Regions from separate parts of the Streptomyces sp. NPDC004610 genome, predicted to be linked through region 3. Evidence: riboswitches for the same ligand, from Rfam matches in the RefSeq annotation. Region 3 holds a riboswitch; each other region holds the start of a gene.
What was found. Region 3 has a riboswitch for cobalamin ahead of ABZX40_RS20145 (ABC transporter substrate-binding protein). Riboswitches for the same ligand answer to the same signal wherever they lie in the genome.
Positions count from the first base shown of each region.

Region 1 (4,636 bases), on a different contig from region 3:
ATCCGTCCTCGGGCTCACCCTGGCCTCCGCCCCGGCCGTCGCCCATGCCGACCCGGCCACGGTGAACACCAACGCCCCGGTCCGGGTCTCCCTCACCGTGCAGGGCCCCGACGGGCTGCTGTTCAAGGGGAAGGTCCGGACGAAGGGCCATGAGGTGACCACCGCCACCGGCGGCACCCACAGATGCGACGGCACCAACGGCGGCGCCCACCCCAGCGCCGTGCCGACGCCCACGGCCGCCCTCGACGACGCGGCCCGCAAGCACCACTTCACCTGGGACGGCAGCTGGTACCCGTCCTTCGAGGACTTCTTCGTGGAGTCCATCAAGGACGTCAGCGGCGGCGGGGTCGCCTACTGGAACATCTCCGTCAACGGCACCCCGACCCCGGTCGGCGGCTGCCAGTTCGAGCTGAACGCGGGGGACAAGGTCGCCTTCACCTGGACCGCGTTCTAGCCGTACCGCCCGTGCGGGCCGGGGACGGCGGCAGCCGCGTCCCCGGCCCGCACGGCTGTCAGGCGCCCCAGCGCACCGCCAGGGTGTCGCCCACATTGACCGTGGTCTGCCGGGTCGCCGCGGTGAACGCCGAGCCGTCGATGCTGACCTTCCAGGTGCTGGATCCGCTGTTGGCCTTGCCGTTGACCGCGGTGACCGGGCCGGTGCCGGAGGCCGGGGTGACCGAGGTGACACAGCCTGCCGGGGTGGCGGCGGTGGTCGCCGCGTCCAGGACCGCGCCCAGGGTGGTGGTCGTCCCGGTCGGGGTGACGGCGACCGAGCACACCTTGAGGCCGCCGGCGCCGTCGTCGACCGTCAGGGCGAGCCGGGTCGCCGTACCGGAGGTGAAGGTGCTCTGGCCCACCCACTGCGGGGCACCGGCGGTGGTGGGGACGGGCGGGGCGGAGGTGAAGCCGCCGCCCGCGACCGCGCGCAGCCCGTCGATGGAGGCGTAGGCGGAGGGGGCGGTGTCGGTGGGGAGGTACTTGAAGCCGCCGCCCGGGTTGAACTGCTGGGCGATGAGGAAGTCCACCGGGGTCTTGCCCAGGGAGGTGAGGAAGTCACCGGTCTGCGGGTTGATGCCGCAGGCGTTGAGGCCGGACACCGCCCAGCCGTTGGAGTCGGTGTTCACCCCGAACATGGCGTTGAAGGCACCGCTGTTCGCGACCAGCTTGCTCTTGAGGAACGCCTTGGCCTGGGTGATGTCGGGGTCGGTGTTCGGGACGCCGGACACGCACAGCGCGGCCATCGCGGCGCCGGTCATGTCGATGTCGCCGGCGGCGGCGAGCTGGGTGGGGTTGCCCTCGGCCTTGCTGTAGTTCCAGCCGCCGTCGTTGTGCTGGTTGGCGCGCAGCCGGGTGACGATCGCGTCCCGCAGCGCCTGCGGGATCCGGACCTGACCGGCCTGGGTCTTCGCCCCGTTCAGGGCGAGTGCCGCGAACACGGTGCCGTTGAAGGTGGCGGAGGGGCCGAAGTAGCCGGGTTCGGCGGTCTGCCAGTAGCGGTAGATCTCGGCGATCAGATTGCGGGAGGCGGAGACGCGGGCCGGGTCGATGCCGGCCGCGTAGGCGTTGAGGGTGGCGCGCTCGTAGTCGGTGACGACGGGGGAGGCGGACGGCCAGCCGCTGGTGGAGAGCAGGGTGCGGTAGACGGTTCTGGCGTTCTTGGTGGTGTCGCCGCCCGGGGTGACGTCCACGGCGGCGGTGCCTGCCGCGGCGAAGGCGCTGAACGCCCACTCGTTGGACAGCCCCGACCCGGCGTAGGAGCCGTCGGCGGCCTGGAGGGTCTTGAGGTAGGCGACCCCGTTGGTCTTGGAGGTGGCGATCTGGGCGGGGGTGGCGGTGGCCGCGGCGGGCAGGGTGGTGAGGGCGAAGGCGCCGAGGGCGGCGGCCGAGGTGAGGGTGAGCCGACGCCGGATGCGGTGGCGGTGGCGGTGGAGGGTGTGCGGGGCCATGGCGTGCTCCTGGGATCAGGGACGCCGACGCCCCGCCCCGGCCGGACGGCCGTGACGGGGAGCCGCCGTCCGGGACGCGTGAACGGGCTGCCGGAAAGTACCGGCCGATTGGGCATTCGGGCTCGGAACGGCCTCCCGCCGTTCCACACCGCTGCGCGTCAGCCCCGGATTCGCACCGGGTTCCCCCACTCGGCAGTGCGGGACGGTACCCGACCCCAGGTGCGGTCGCCATAGGGTCTAAATCACCCCGCACCGGGGTTTCTGCCGCACCTTGACGGCCTTCGCGAACCGTGCTCAAATCCGCCTGATACGCAACGAGTTCCAGGGGAAGCCGGTCGAAGTCCGGCGCTGACCCGCAACCGTAGGCCCGGCCCCGCGCCGGGCGAGCCGGAATGCCTGGAGCGTGATCGAGCAACAGACGCCGTCGCGGACTACGGCGTGGTGCGACCCCTTCCCGCGCGGGTTTCCGGCCCGGCACGGCGAGGGCCTGCCCCACGTTCCCCGTCCCCGCCGGACCGGACGAGGGGGGCCGCGATGCGGACCGGACAGCGAAGAGAGCGGCGGCGGCCCGGATCCACGGGCGCCGACGGTACGGGCGGCGGCAGACCCGGGCCCTGGCCGGCGGCCGGGACGGCGCTGCTGACGCTGGTCGCGGCCTGCGTGACGTTCTTCACCCTCTCCTCCCCCGCCACGGCCGACCCCATCGGCGCGTGCACGGCCACCCGGGGCTCGATCGTCGCCGTCGACTTCGGCCCGTTCGGCGGCTCGGTCGAGCGGGGCTGCGACACCACCCCCACCACCGGCTACGAGCTGCTGCACGAAGGCGGGTTCACCACCGCGGGCACCGGCCACGACGGCCCGGCCTTCATCTGCCGCATCGGCCACGGACGCACCGGCACCCAGTACCCGACCCCGGACAAGGAGTCGTGCGTCCTCACCCCGCCCGCCACCGCCTACTGGTCGTACTGGGTGGCGAAGCCCGGCGACGACGACTGGTCCTACTCGCAGTACGGGGCCATGGACCGGAAGTTGAGCGACGGTGACGTGGACGCCTGGGTGTTCGGCGGCACCGATGTCGGCGGCTCCACCGGCCGTCCCACGTTCTCCCCCGACGACGTACGGGCGGAGGGCGGGTCCACCCCGACGCCGGGTCCGACCCTGACCGGCGCCCCGGGCGCGGTCGATGTGCCGGGCGCCGCCGCCTGGTTGAAGGGCCGTCTCACCGACGGCGAACGGATCGTGGACGAGGGTGCCACCGACCCCAATCACTTCCTGACCGTGCAGACCGCCTACGCGCTGGCCGCCGCCGAGGGGGACAGCCAGGCCCTCGGCAAGGTCACCGACTTCCTGACGTCCACCGCGGGCCCCTTCGCCTACCCCAACGGCACGGACAAGGCGCCCGACGCCACCAACGCGGCCCGGCTGGCGCTGCTCGCCTCGGTCACCGAGCGCGATCCGAGGGACTTCGGCGGCCATGATCTGATCGGCGACCTGGTGGCGCACATCTGCCCGGCGGGCCCCGAGTCCGGGCAGCCCACCCCCGGCTGCTCCGCCAAGGGCGACTTCGGCGACGCCGGGTACACCGACGGCCAGTCCCTCGCCGTGCTGGCCCTGGTGCGCGCCGAGGAGGAGCCGCCCGCCGTCACCGTCGAGCGGCTCGCGCAGCTCCAGTGCCGGGACGGCGGGGTCACCAGCGTGCTGATCCGGCCCGGTGAGAACTGCGACGGCGACGCCGGTACGACCGGTCTGGCCGCCCTGGCGCTGCACGCCGCGGGCGGCCAGGACACCGCCGTCGGCAAGGCCCGCGCCTATCTCGTCAAGAACCAGCGCGCGGACGGTGCCTTCCCCGCCTACACCGGCTCCCCCAGCGCGGGTGTCATCGGCACCGCGTACGCCGCACAGGCGCTGCGCGCGCTCGGGGAGAAGGAGCGGGCGGACGCGGCCGTGGGCTGGCTGTCGCGGGAGCAGACCGGGAGCGGCGGCTTCGGCTTCGAGGAGGCCCAGACCGACCCGCAGCTCTATCCGACCTCGCTGGCCGTCGTCGCCGGGACCGGCAAGAGCCTCGCCGATCTGACGGTCAAGGAGCGCGAGCCGACCGGGACACCCACCGGCGGCCCGGGGACGACGCCCCCGCCGCCCGGCGGGGGACCCGACCTCGCGGCGGGCGTGGCCTATCTCACCAGCGCCGACAATCTGAAGCAGGGCCGCTACTACACCGCCGGACCCGGTACCTCCCGCGCCGACTTCGGGCTGACCATCGACGGCGCCTACGCGCTCGCCGCGACCGGCCTGGACAACGACAAGCTGCGCGGCATCGTCGACTTCCTGGACGACCGGGGCACCGACGGCGAGGGCCGGACGATCCGCGACTACATGAAGATCGGCACCGAGTACGCCTCGGGCGGCTTCATCGGGAAGACCGCGGTGCTCGCCGAGTCCGTCGGGCGCGATCCGCGCGACTTCGCGGGGCAGGATCTGATCGCCGCGCTGGAGAAGGCCGTGTGCGCCGAGGCCAGTGCGGCACCGGACCGCTCCTGCGCGGCCGAGGGCAACTACACCTACGCCACCTCGGTGTTCTCCCAGTCCCTGGGGATCATCGCCCAGCTCAGGGCGGGCGAGGAGGAGGCCGCGGCGGGGCCGGTCGCCTATCTCGCGGGCCTCCAGCACGACAGCGGCGCCTGGCCCAGCCT
Region 1 is NZ_JBEXLA010000035.1:662-5,297, reverse strand. Features, by position in the region: gene ABZX40_RS31545 (DUF4430 domain-containing protein) at 1-454, shown strand, start outside; gene ABZX40_RS31540 (prenyltransferase/squalene oxidase repeat-containing protein) at 513-1,946, opposite strand; cobalamin riboswitch at 2,057-2,132, opposite strand; cobalamin riboswitch at 2,226-2,362, shown strand; gene ABZX40_RS31535 (prenyltransferase/squalene oxidase repeat-containing protein) at 2,481-4,636, shown strand, end outside.
Region 1: it holds a riboswitch for cobalamin, as region 3 does, so the genes downstream of both, ABZX40_RS31535 (prenyltransferase/squalene oxidase repeat-containing protein) here and ABZX40_RS20145 (ABC transporter substrate-binding protein) in region 3, are expected to answer to the same signal.

Region 2 (4,636 bases), on a different contig from region 3:
GGCCAGTGCGGGGACGGCCGGGTCGGAGAGCGTGCACAGCACCTCGTTGTCCACGGGCAGCCGCTTGCGGGTCACCCCGCTCGCCACCATCCGCACATCGCAGAGGATGGGCGCACCGGCCCGCAGCGCCGCGCGGCCACGGGCCACCACCTCCGGCGAGTACGCCAGATCCGCCACCAGATTGACCATCCCGCAGGCGTGGATCATGCGGACGGCGACCTGGGCGACGTCGGCGGGCAGTCCCGTCAGATCGGCCTCCGCGCGGATGGTGGCGAAGGACTGGCGGTAGATGGCCGCGCCGTCCTTCTCGTACGCGTAGGCGGGCGGATGGCCGTGGTCGTGCGTGCTCACGATGGTGTTCTCGCTGCTCTCGATGGTCGTACGGCGCTCAGTGGGCGAGGGCCGTGAGGGCGGTGGTGAGGTCGGTGGGGCCGGTCGCCCGGACGGGCGGCGCCCGGTGGCCGCCGGTGACCACGGACACGTCATAGCTCTGGCCGTCGCCCCGGCCGTGGCCGTCCGGGGCGGTCGCCACCACGTCGATGTGGTCGCCCGCCGGATGTCCGCAGCGGCGTTCGCAGCCCGACCAGTACACCGGCAGCGGGGCGTGGGCCGCCCCGGCGAGGGCCCGTTCCGCGTCCGCCCGGACATCGGCCCGGGACCTGGCGCAGCCGGGCCGTCCGACACAGGCGCCGACCCGGGACCAGGGCGAACCGGGCGCGGTGACCAGGCCGGTGGCGGAGAGCCGGGCCGACGCGACTGCGAAGTCGGCGCCCCGTTCCGTCCCCGTGCGCGTCGCTCTGTCCGACCACGCCGTCTCCGCCGTGGGGACGATCACCCCGCGCCACGGTGTCAGCCGCAGCTCCCCGGCCCCCGCCGTACCGATGAGCGCCCGCCACTGCGAGGGCGTGATCCGGCCCAGCGGGACATGGACGGACAGGGCGGACCCGGCGATTCCGGGCGGCGGCCCCGCGCTGTCCGGCGTGGCGACGGGCTCCCCGTGGGCGGCCCGGAAGCCGATCCCGGCGTCCGCGAGCCGGGCCCGTATCGCCCGGTTCAGCGCACCACGCGCGTCCCCCAGCTCGGCCACCCGCCACACCGGAGCGCCGCGGCCGTCCCGGCGGGACCCGCCCCCGTCCGGCCCGAACCCGCCGCCGGCGTCCCGGCCGCCCCCGCCCCCGCCGCCCCCGGCCCTACTGAACCCGCCGCCGTCCCCACTGAATCCACCAACCCCGTCCCCACCAACCCCGCCCCCACCCCGGCCAACCCCCACGAACGCCTCCGCAGCCACCCGTGCCGCCCTCGGCGCGTCCTGCCAGGCCACCCACACCCGTTCAGCGACATACCGTTCCTCGTCCAGCGGCCCCGCCCACAGCACCGCGCCCCCGTCCGCCGCCGCCCGCAGCGTTACATCCGCGCCCAGCCCGGCCACATCCCCGCGCCCGTCGTCCAGCGCGAACAGGAACCGTCCCGACAGCTCCCGGGCGGGCCCGCTCGCGCACAACTCCCCGTCCAGGGCGGTGAGCCAGGGCCGCACCTCACCGCACCCGCGCCCGTCGAGGCCGGACAGCGGGGAGGCGACGACATTGCGCACCCGCTCGTGCGCGGACGACGGCAGCAGTCCGGCCGCGTCCAGCAGCGCGGCCAGTTCCGCCCCGCACCCCTCGGCCAGTCCGCGCAGCTGCACATTGCCGCGCGAGGTCAGATGGAGATCCCCGTCGCCCAGTCGCCGGGCCGCGTCGGCGAGGGCCTCGGCCTGCGGGAGGGTGAGCACACCCCCGGGAATCCGTACCCGGGCGAGCGCCCCGTCGTCCGCCGGGTGCAGCCGCAGGGCCCCCGGACAGGCGTCGCCGCGCTCCCGCGCCGCTGTGGCCTGGGGAGATGGGCGGGAGGTAGCCGTGGACATGGCGGCGAGCATACCTATCGTCATTCCGGCGGTATCGCCCGCCCGCGCTTCCCGCCCCTTACTGGGCTGCTTACTATGCTCCTCGGTGGATCATCAGATCCACACCATCGCCATGACGGCGACCAGGGGAGGAAGCCCGGTGCGACTCCGGCGCGGTCCCGCCACTGTGAGTCCGGCCACTTGGCCGGGCGAGTCAGGAACTCCCGCCGTCCGACACCGCCCGGGGCGCGGACACCCCGAGGAAGGCCGACGCCGCATGATCCTTCTGCTGTCGACGTCCGACACCGACCTGCTCAGCGCCCGCGCGGCGACCGGCCCGGTCCCGTACCGCTTCGCCAACCCCTCCCGGCTCCCGCTGGACGATCTGCCCGCGCTTCTCGACGACGCCGAACTGGTCGTCGTACGGCTGCTGGGCGGGTTGCGGGCCTGGGAGGACGGGCTGGCGACCCTGCTCGCGGACGGCCGTCCGGTCGTCGTCCTCACCGGGGAACAGGCCCCGGACGCGCAACTCATGGCCGCCTCCACGGTGCCCGTGGGGATCGCCGCCGAGGCGCACGCCTATCTGGCGCACGGCGGCCCCGCCAATCTGGAGCAGCTCGCGCGCTTCCTGTCCGACACGGTGCTCCTCACCGGCCACGGTTTCGAGGCCCCGGCATCCGCCCCCTCCTGGGGTCCCCTGGAACGCGCCGCCCGGGTGCCCGCGGCCGACGCCCCGACCGTCGCCGTCCTCTACTACCGAGCCCACCACATGAGCGGCAACACCGCCTTCGTGGACGCCCTCTGCACGGCCGTCGAGGACGCCGGGGGCCGCCCCCTGCCCCTGTACGTGGCGTCCCTGCGCGCCCCCGAAGCAGAGCTGATCGAGGAACTGCGGGCGGCCGACGCGATCGTGACGACGGTCCTCGCGGCGGGCGGCACCCGGCCCGCCGAGGCGTCCGCGGGCGGCGACGACGAGTCCTGGGACGCCGGCGCGCTCACCGCCCTGGACGTACCGATCCTCCAGGCGCTGTGCCTGACCGGCTCGCGCGCGGCCTGGGCCGGCAACGACGAGGGCGTCTCCCCGCTCGACGCCGCCAGCCAGATCGCCGTACCCGAGTTCGACGGGCGGCTGATCACCGTGCCGTTCTCCTTCAAGGAGATCGACGCCGACGGCCTGCCCGCCTATGTCGCCGACCCCGAGCGGGCCGCCCGCGTCGCCGGGATCGCCGTACGCCACGCCCGGCTGCGCCACATCCCGGCCGGAGCCAAGCGCCTCGCCCTGGTGCTGTCCGCCTACCCGACCAAGCACTCCCGGATCGGCAACGCGGTCGGCCTGGACACCCCCGCCAGCGCCGTCGCCCTGCTGCGACGGCTGCGGGAGGAGGGCTACGACTTCGGTGATACGCCCGTCCCGGGTCTCGCCTCGGGCGACGGCGACGAGCTGATCCGCGCGCTGATCGACGCGGGCGGCCACGACCAGGACTGGCTCACCGAGGAGCAGCTCGCCCGCAACCCGGTGCGGGTGCCCGCCGCCGACTACCGCCGCTGGTACGCCACCCTGCCGCAGGAGTTGCGGGACGCGGTCGAGGAGCACTGGGGCCCGCCGCCGGGCGAGCTGTTCGTGGACCGCAGCCGGGGCGGGGACGGCGACATCGTCCTCGCGGCGCTGCGCTACGGCAATCTCCTGATCCTCATCCAGCCGCCGCGCGGCTTCGGCGAGAACCCCATCGCCCTCTACCACGACCCCGATCTGCCGCCCTCCCACCACTACCTCGCCGCCTACCGCTGGATCGCCGCCCCCGTCGCCGACGGCGGCTTCGGCGCGGACGCGATGGTCCACCTCGGCAAGCACGGCAACCTGGAGTGGCTGCCCGGCAAGAACGCGGGCCTGTCCGCCGCCTGCGGGCCCGACGCCGCCCTCGGCGACCTCCCGCTCGTCTACCCGTTCCTCGTCAACGACCCCGGCGAGGGCACCCAGGCCAAGCGCCGCGTCCACGCCACCCTGGTCGACCATCTCGTCCCGCCCATGGCCCGCGCCGAGTCCTACGGCGACATCGCCCGCCTGGAACAGCTCCTGGACGAGTACGCGCAGATCTCCGCCATGGACCCGGCGAAGCTCCCCGCGATCCGCGCCCAGATCTGGACCCTCATCCAGGCCGCCCGCCTCGACCACGACCTCGGTCTCGACGACCGCCCCGACGACGACGGCTTCGACGACTTCCTCCTCCATGTCGACGGCTGGCTCTGCGAGGTCAAGGACGCCCAGATCCGCGACGGTCTGCACATCCTCGGAGCCCCGCCCACCGGCACCGCCCGCGTCGACCTCGTCCTCGCCATCCTGCGCGCCCGGCAGATCTGGGGCGGCGCCACCGCCCTGCCCGGACTGCGCGAGGCCCTCGGCCTGGACGAGTCCGCCGCCACCCGCACCACCGCCGACGACGCCGAGGCCCGCGCCCGCGCCCTCGTCCAGGCCATGGACGACGTCGGCTGGGACCCGGCCGCCGTCCCCGCCGAACACGGCGAGCAGGTCGCCGCCGTCCTGGACTTCGCCGCCCGCGAGGTCGTCCCGCGCCTGGCCGCCACCACCGCCGAACTCGACCACACCGTCCACGCCCTGAACGGCGGCTTCGTCCCCGCGGGCCCCTCCGGCTCCCCGCTGCGCGGCCTGGTCAACGTCCTGCCGACCGGCCGCAACTTCTACTCCGTCGACCCCAAGGCCATCCCCTCCCGCCTCGCCTGGGAGACCGGGCAGGC
Region 2 is NZ_JBEXLA010000035.1:107,702-112,337, forward strand. Features, by position in the region: gene ABZX40_RS32010 (precorrin-8X methylmutase) at 1-351, opposite strand, end outside; gene ABZX40_RS32015 (cobalamin biosynthesis protein CobG) at 389-1,903, opposite strand; cobalamin riboswitch at 1,972-2,127, shown strand; gene cobN (cobaltochelatase subunit CobN) at 2,160-4,636, shown strand, end outside.
Region 2: it holds a riboswitch for cobalamin, as region 3 does, so the genes downstream of both, cobN (cobaltochelatase subunit CobN) here and ABZX40_RS20145 (ABC transporter substrate-binding protein) in region 3, are expected to answer to the same signal.

Region 3 (4,636 bases):
AACGACCTGGAGGCACTGGCCCGCAGCCCCCGCTCCGACGCGGTGGTCTTCGGCCAGCAGCGGCTGGCGGCGGGACTCGGCGCCTGCGCCAGCGGCATCCTGGGCGGCCAGCTCTACGGGCTCGGCGCACAGGCCGGGAACACCGGCGCCTTCTGGCTGCTGGCCGCCGCCCAGTGCCTGCTGCTGCCCCCGCTGCTGCTGACCCTGCGCCGCGGCCCCCGGCCCGCCGCGGTGATCCCCTCCACGACGAAGGAGACCGAGCCCTCATGACCGAGACCGGCGGGTTCCAGGACGACGACTTCTGGACCGAGTTCCATGACTTCCTCTTCTCCGAGCAGCGCCACACCCAGGCCGCCGAACTCGTCGGCGGCTCACCCCTGCTGGCCTTCCCGGCGGCCTCCCGGGTCCTGGACCTGTGCTGCGGTCCGGGGGTGTTCACCGTGCCGCTGGCCCTGCGCGGCCACATCGTCACCGGGGTGGACCGCAGCGCGCCCCTGCTGGAGCGGGCCCACAAGCACGCGGCCGGGTCGGGCGCCGAGGTCACCCATGTCCGCGCCGACGCCCGCGCCTACAGCGCGCCCGGCGCCTTCGACATCGTCCTCAATCTGTTCACCTCGTTCGGCTACTTCGAGGACCCGGCGGACAACGCGCGGGTGCTGCGGACCATGTACGACTGCCTCGTGCCGGGCGGCACGCTGGTGCTGGATCTCGCGGGCAAGGAACTGCTGGCCCGCCGGGTGACCCCGCCGAAGGTGGTGCGGCGCGGGGAGGATCTGATGGTGCAGACGGATACCGTGCTGGACGACTGGGCGCGGCTGCGCAGCGACTGGGTGCTGGTGCGGGGCGACCGGGTGACCCGGGCCACCCTGGTGTGGTTCGTCTACAGCGCGGTGGAGCTGCGGCGGATGGCCGAGGAGGCCGGGTTCGGCCGGGTGGAGATCTTCGGCGGCTTCGACGGCCGCCCCTACGACGAGAACGCGGAGCGGCTGGTGCTGCGGGCGGTCCGCGAGGCGTAAGGGGTCCGCCGGAGCCCGGGGTGTGACATCCCCGACCTTTGACCAGGACCGGACGGAACGTAGGATCACGAGGTCAACACCGCGACGGGAATCAGGAAGCCGGTGCGAGTCCGGCACGGTCCCGCCACTGTGACCGGGGAGTGCACCCTTCTGCATGCCACTGCGCGCGGCGCGGGAAGGCGGGGGGAGAACGTCGATCCGGGAGTCAGGACACTGGCCTGTCGCGGGCCCGTTCCGAGGAGCGCGGACTCCCCAGGAGGCTTCACCGTGTACGACGGCCTGTCCCGTCCCCCGCTGTCCACCCCTGCCCGGGTGCCTGCCCATGTGCCCGCCCGTGCCGTACGGGTCACGGCGCTCGCCCTGTCGGCGATGCTGCTCGCCGCCGGCTGCGGCGCCTCGGACGACCCGGCAGCCGACGACCCGAAACCGTCGGGCACGAAGGCCGCCGGGTTCCCCCTCACCGTCGAGAACTGCGGGGTGAGCACGACCTACGACGCCCCGCCCGAGCGGGTCGTCACCATCCACCAGCACCCGGCGGAGCTGATGCTCGCGCTGGGCCTGAAGGACCGCATGGTCGGCACCGCGTTCCCCGACTCGGCGGTACTGCCCGAACTGGAGGCCGATTTCGAGGCGATCCCGGAACTGGCCGAGAAGGAACCGTCGTTCGAGACGATCCTGGAGGCCGAACCCGATCTGGTCTACGGCGGCTACGGCAGCGCCTTCGCCGACAACGAGGGCCGCTCCCGCAAGGCGTTCACCGACACGGGCATCGACACCTACCTCAACCGCGAGTACTGCGCCGAGAACCAGTCGGTGACCATGAAGGACACCTACGACGAGATCCGCACCGTCGGCGACATCTTCGGGGTGCCGCAGCGGGCGGACGACCTGGTCGCCGACCTTGAGGACCGGGTGGAGAAGGCGTCCGCCGCCGTCGAGGGCGCGGACCCGGTGCCGGTGTTCGTCTACGACAGCGGCGACAAGTCCGCGTTCACGGCGGGCGGCAAGGGGCTGGGCAGCGAGCTGATCCGGCTGGCGGGCGGCGAGAACGTCTTCGCCGACCTGGACGAGGTCTTCGGGGACGTCTCCTGGGAGCAGGTCGTCGAGCGCAAGCCCGAGGTCATCGCCATCTACGACTACGCCGGGGCGGGCAGCGTCGAACGGAAGAAGGAGTTCCTGCTCGCGCAGCCCGCCCTCGCGGACGTACCGGCCATCAAGAACGAGCGGTTCACGGTACTGCCGCTGACGGCGGCCCTGGTCGGTATCCGGTCGGCGTACGCCGTCGAGGACCTGGCGCCCGCGCTGCACCCGGAGCGCTTCGAGTGACGCTGCCCGTCGCCGACCGGGCCGGGGCGGTGGGGCGGCGGCTGACGCTCACCGGGACGCTGCTCATCCTCACCCTCCTGCTGCTGGCCTCCATGACGGCGGCGCTGGCCATCGGCTCGGTGCCGGTGCCGCCGGGGCAGGTGTGGGGGATCGTCACCCACGCGCTGGGCGCGGGCTGGGTCGAGCCGGACTGGTCCGGGGCCCGGGAGACCATCGTGCTGGACGTGCGCGCGCCGCGGGTGCTGCTGGGCGCGGTGGCCGGTGCCGGGCTCGCGGTGGTGGGGACGGCGATGCAGGCCCTGCTGCGCAATCCGCTGGCCGAGCCCTATCTCCTCGGGGTGTCCTCCGGGGCGTCGCTCGGGGCGGTCGTGGTGATCGTGTTCGGGCTGACCGTGCTGGGGCCGGTGTCGCTCTCGGTGGCGGCCTTCGCGGGCGCCCTGGGCTCACTGATGCTGGTGTACGCCACCGCCCGCACCGGCGGCCGGATCACCTCCGTACGGCTGGTGCTGGCCGGGGTGGCGATCGCGGCGGTGCTCACCGCGGCGATGAATCTGCTGCTGCTCACCGCCGACCGGGGCAACCAGGCACGCGAGGTGCTGGCCTGGACGCTGGGCGGGCTCGGCGGGGTCAGCTGGGGCACGCTGTGGCTGCCGGTGGCCGCGCTCGCCACCGGGGTCGGGGTGCTGCTGGTGCAGGCCCGGAATCTGAATCTGCTGCTGGCGGGTGAGGAGGCGGCGACCACGATGGGGCTGGACGTGGCCCGGTTCCGGGCCCGGATGTTCGTGCTGCTGTCGCTGGTCACGGGGGTGCTGGTGGCGGCGGCCGGGCCGATCGGCTTCGTCGGGCTGATGCTGCCGCATGTGGTGCGGCTGCTGGTGGGCGGCGACCACCGCCGGGTGCTGCCGACGGCCGCGCTGGGCGGGGCGGTGTTCCTGGTCTGGGCCGATGTGGCCGCCCGGACGGTGGCCGCGCCGCTGGAGATCCCGGTCGGGGTGCTCACGGCGTTGTGCGGCGGACCGTTCTTCCTGTGGTTGATGCGCCGGGACGCCCGGCGCGGTACGGATCGAGGAGGGGCATGAGCCCGGCCGAACTCGTCGTGGACGCGGTCACGCTCACCGCGGGCACCCGGCGGCTGGTGGAGGAGGTGTCGCTGAGCGCCGGGCGGGGCGAGGTGATCGGCCTGGTCGGCCCCAACGGCAGCGGCAAGTCCAGTCTGCTGCGGGCCGTGTACCGGGTGCTGCGCCCGGTGGCGGGCACGGTCCGGGTGGACGGGGCGGACGCCTGGACGCTGCCGGTGCGGCGGCTGGCCCGGACGGTGGCGGCGGTGGTGCAGGAGGCGGGCGCCGACTTCGATCTGACGGTCCGCGAGGTGGTCGCGATGGGCCGCACCCCGCACAAACGCCTCCTCGACGGCGACACCGGGGACGATCTGCGTCTCATCGCCGCCGCGCTCGCCGCGGTCGACGCCGCCGCGCTCGCCGACCGGCCCTTCGACGAGCTGTCCGGCGGTGAGCGCCAGCGGGTGCTGATCGCCCGCGCGCTCGCCCAGCAGCCGGCGCTGCTGGTGCTGGACGAGCCGACCAACCATCTCGACATCCGCCATCAGCTCGCCGTCCTCGCCGCGCTGCGGGAGCTGCCCGCCACGGTCCTGGTCGCCCTGCACGACCTCAACCTCGCCGCGTACTACTGCGACCGCCTGTACGTCCTCCACGAGGGCCACGTCACGGCCTCCGGCCCCCCGGGAGAGGTCCTCACACCCCAGCTACTGGCGAAGGTGTACGGGGTGACGGCGGAGGTCGCGGTCCATCCCCGGACGGGAGCCCCACAGGTGACGTTCCTACCGACATGAGGGGAGCCGGACGCGCCCCTTTAGGGGCGCGGGGAACTGCGCGAAAAGCGACCACGACCCGCACCGAACCCCAGGGGCGCGGGGAACTGCGCAAAAACCGCCCACAACCCGCACCGCACCACTCAGGACAGCCCACCCACCCCGACGGAGTCGCCCCGCTCCAGATCCGCCCACCACTCCGGCCCGTCCTCCAGATGCCGCAGCAGGATGCCCTCCCGCAGCGCCCACGGGCACACCGCGAGCGTCCTCAGCCCGCTGAGCTTCATCGCCGTGTGCCCGACGATCGCTCCGGCCAGGCTCTGCCGGGCGCGCGGGGCGGAGATACCCGGCAGCTCACCCCGCTCGGCGGCGGGCAGCGCGGCCAGCCGGTCGATGGCGGCGCGCAGTTCACCGCGGGCCACCTCGCGCTGGACGAACGGACCCCGGCGCCCCGGCGCGGCCCCGC
Region 3 is NZ_JBEXLA010000017.1:9,647-14,282, forward strand. Features, by position in the region: gene ABZX40_RS20135 (MFS transporter) at 1-270, shown strand, start outside; gene ABZX40_RS20140 (class I SAM-dependent methyltransferase) at 267-1,016, shown strand; cobalamin riboswitch at 1,087-1,236, shown strand; gene ABZX40_RS20145 (ABC transporter substrate-binding protein) at 1,284-2,342, shown strand; gene ABZX40_RS20150 (iron ABC transporter permease) at 2,345-3,421, shown strand; gene ABZX40_RS20155 (ABC transporter ATP-binding protein) at 3,418-4,191, shown strand; gene ABZX40_RS20160 (Ppx/GppA family phosphatase) at 4,314-4,636, opposite strand, start outside.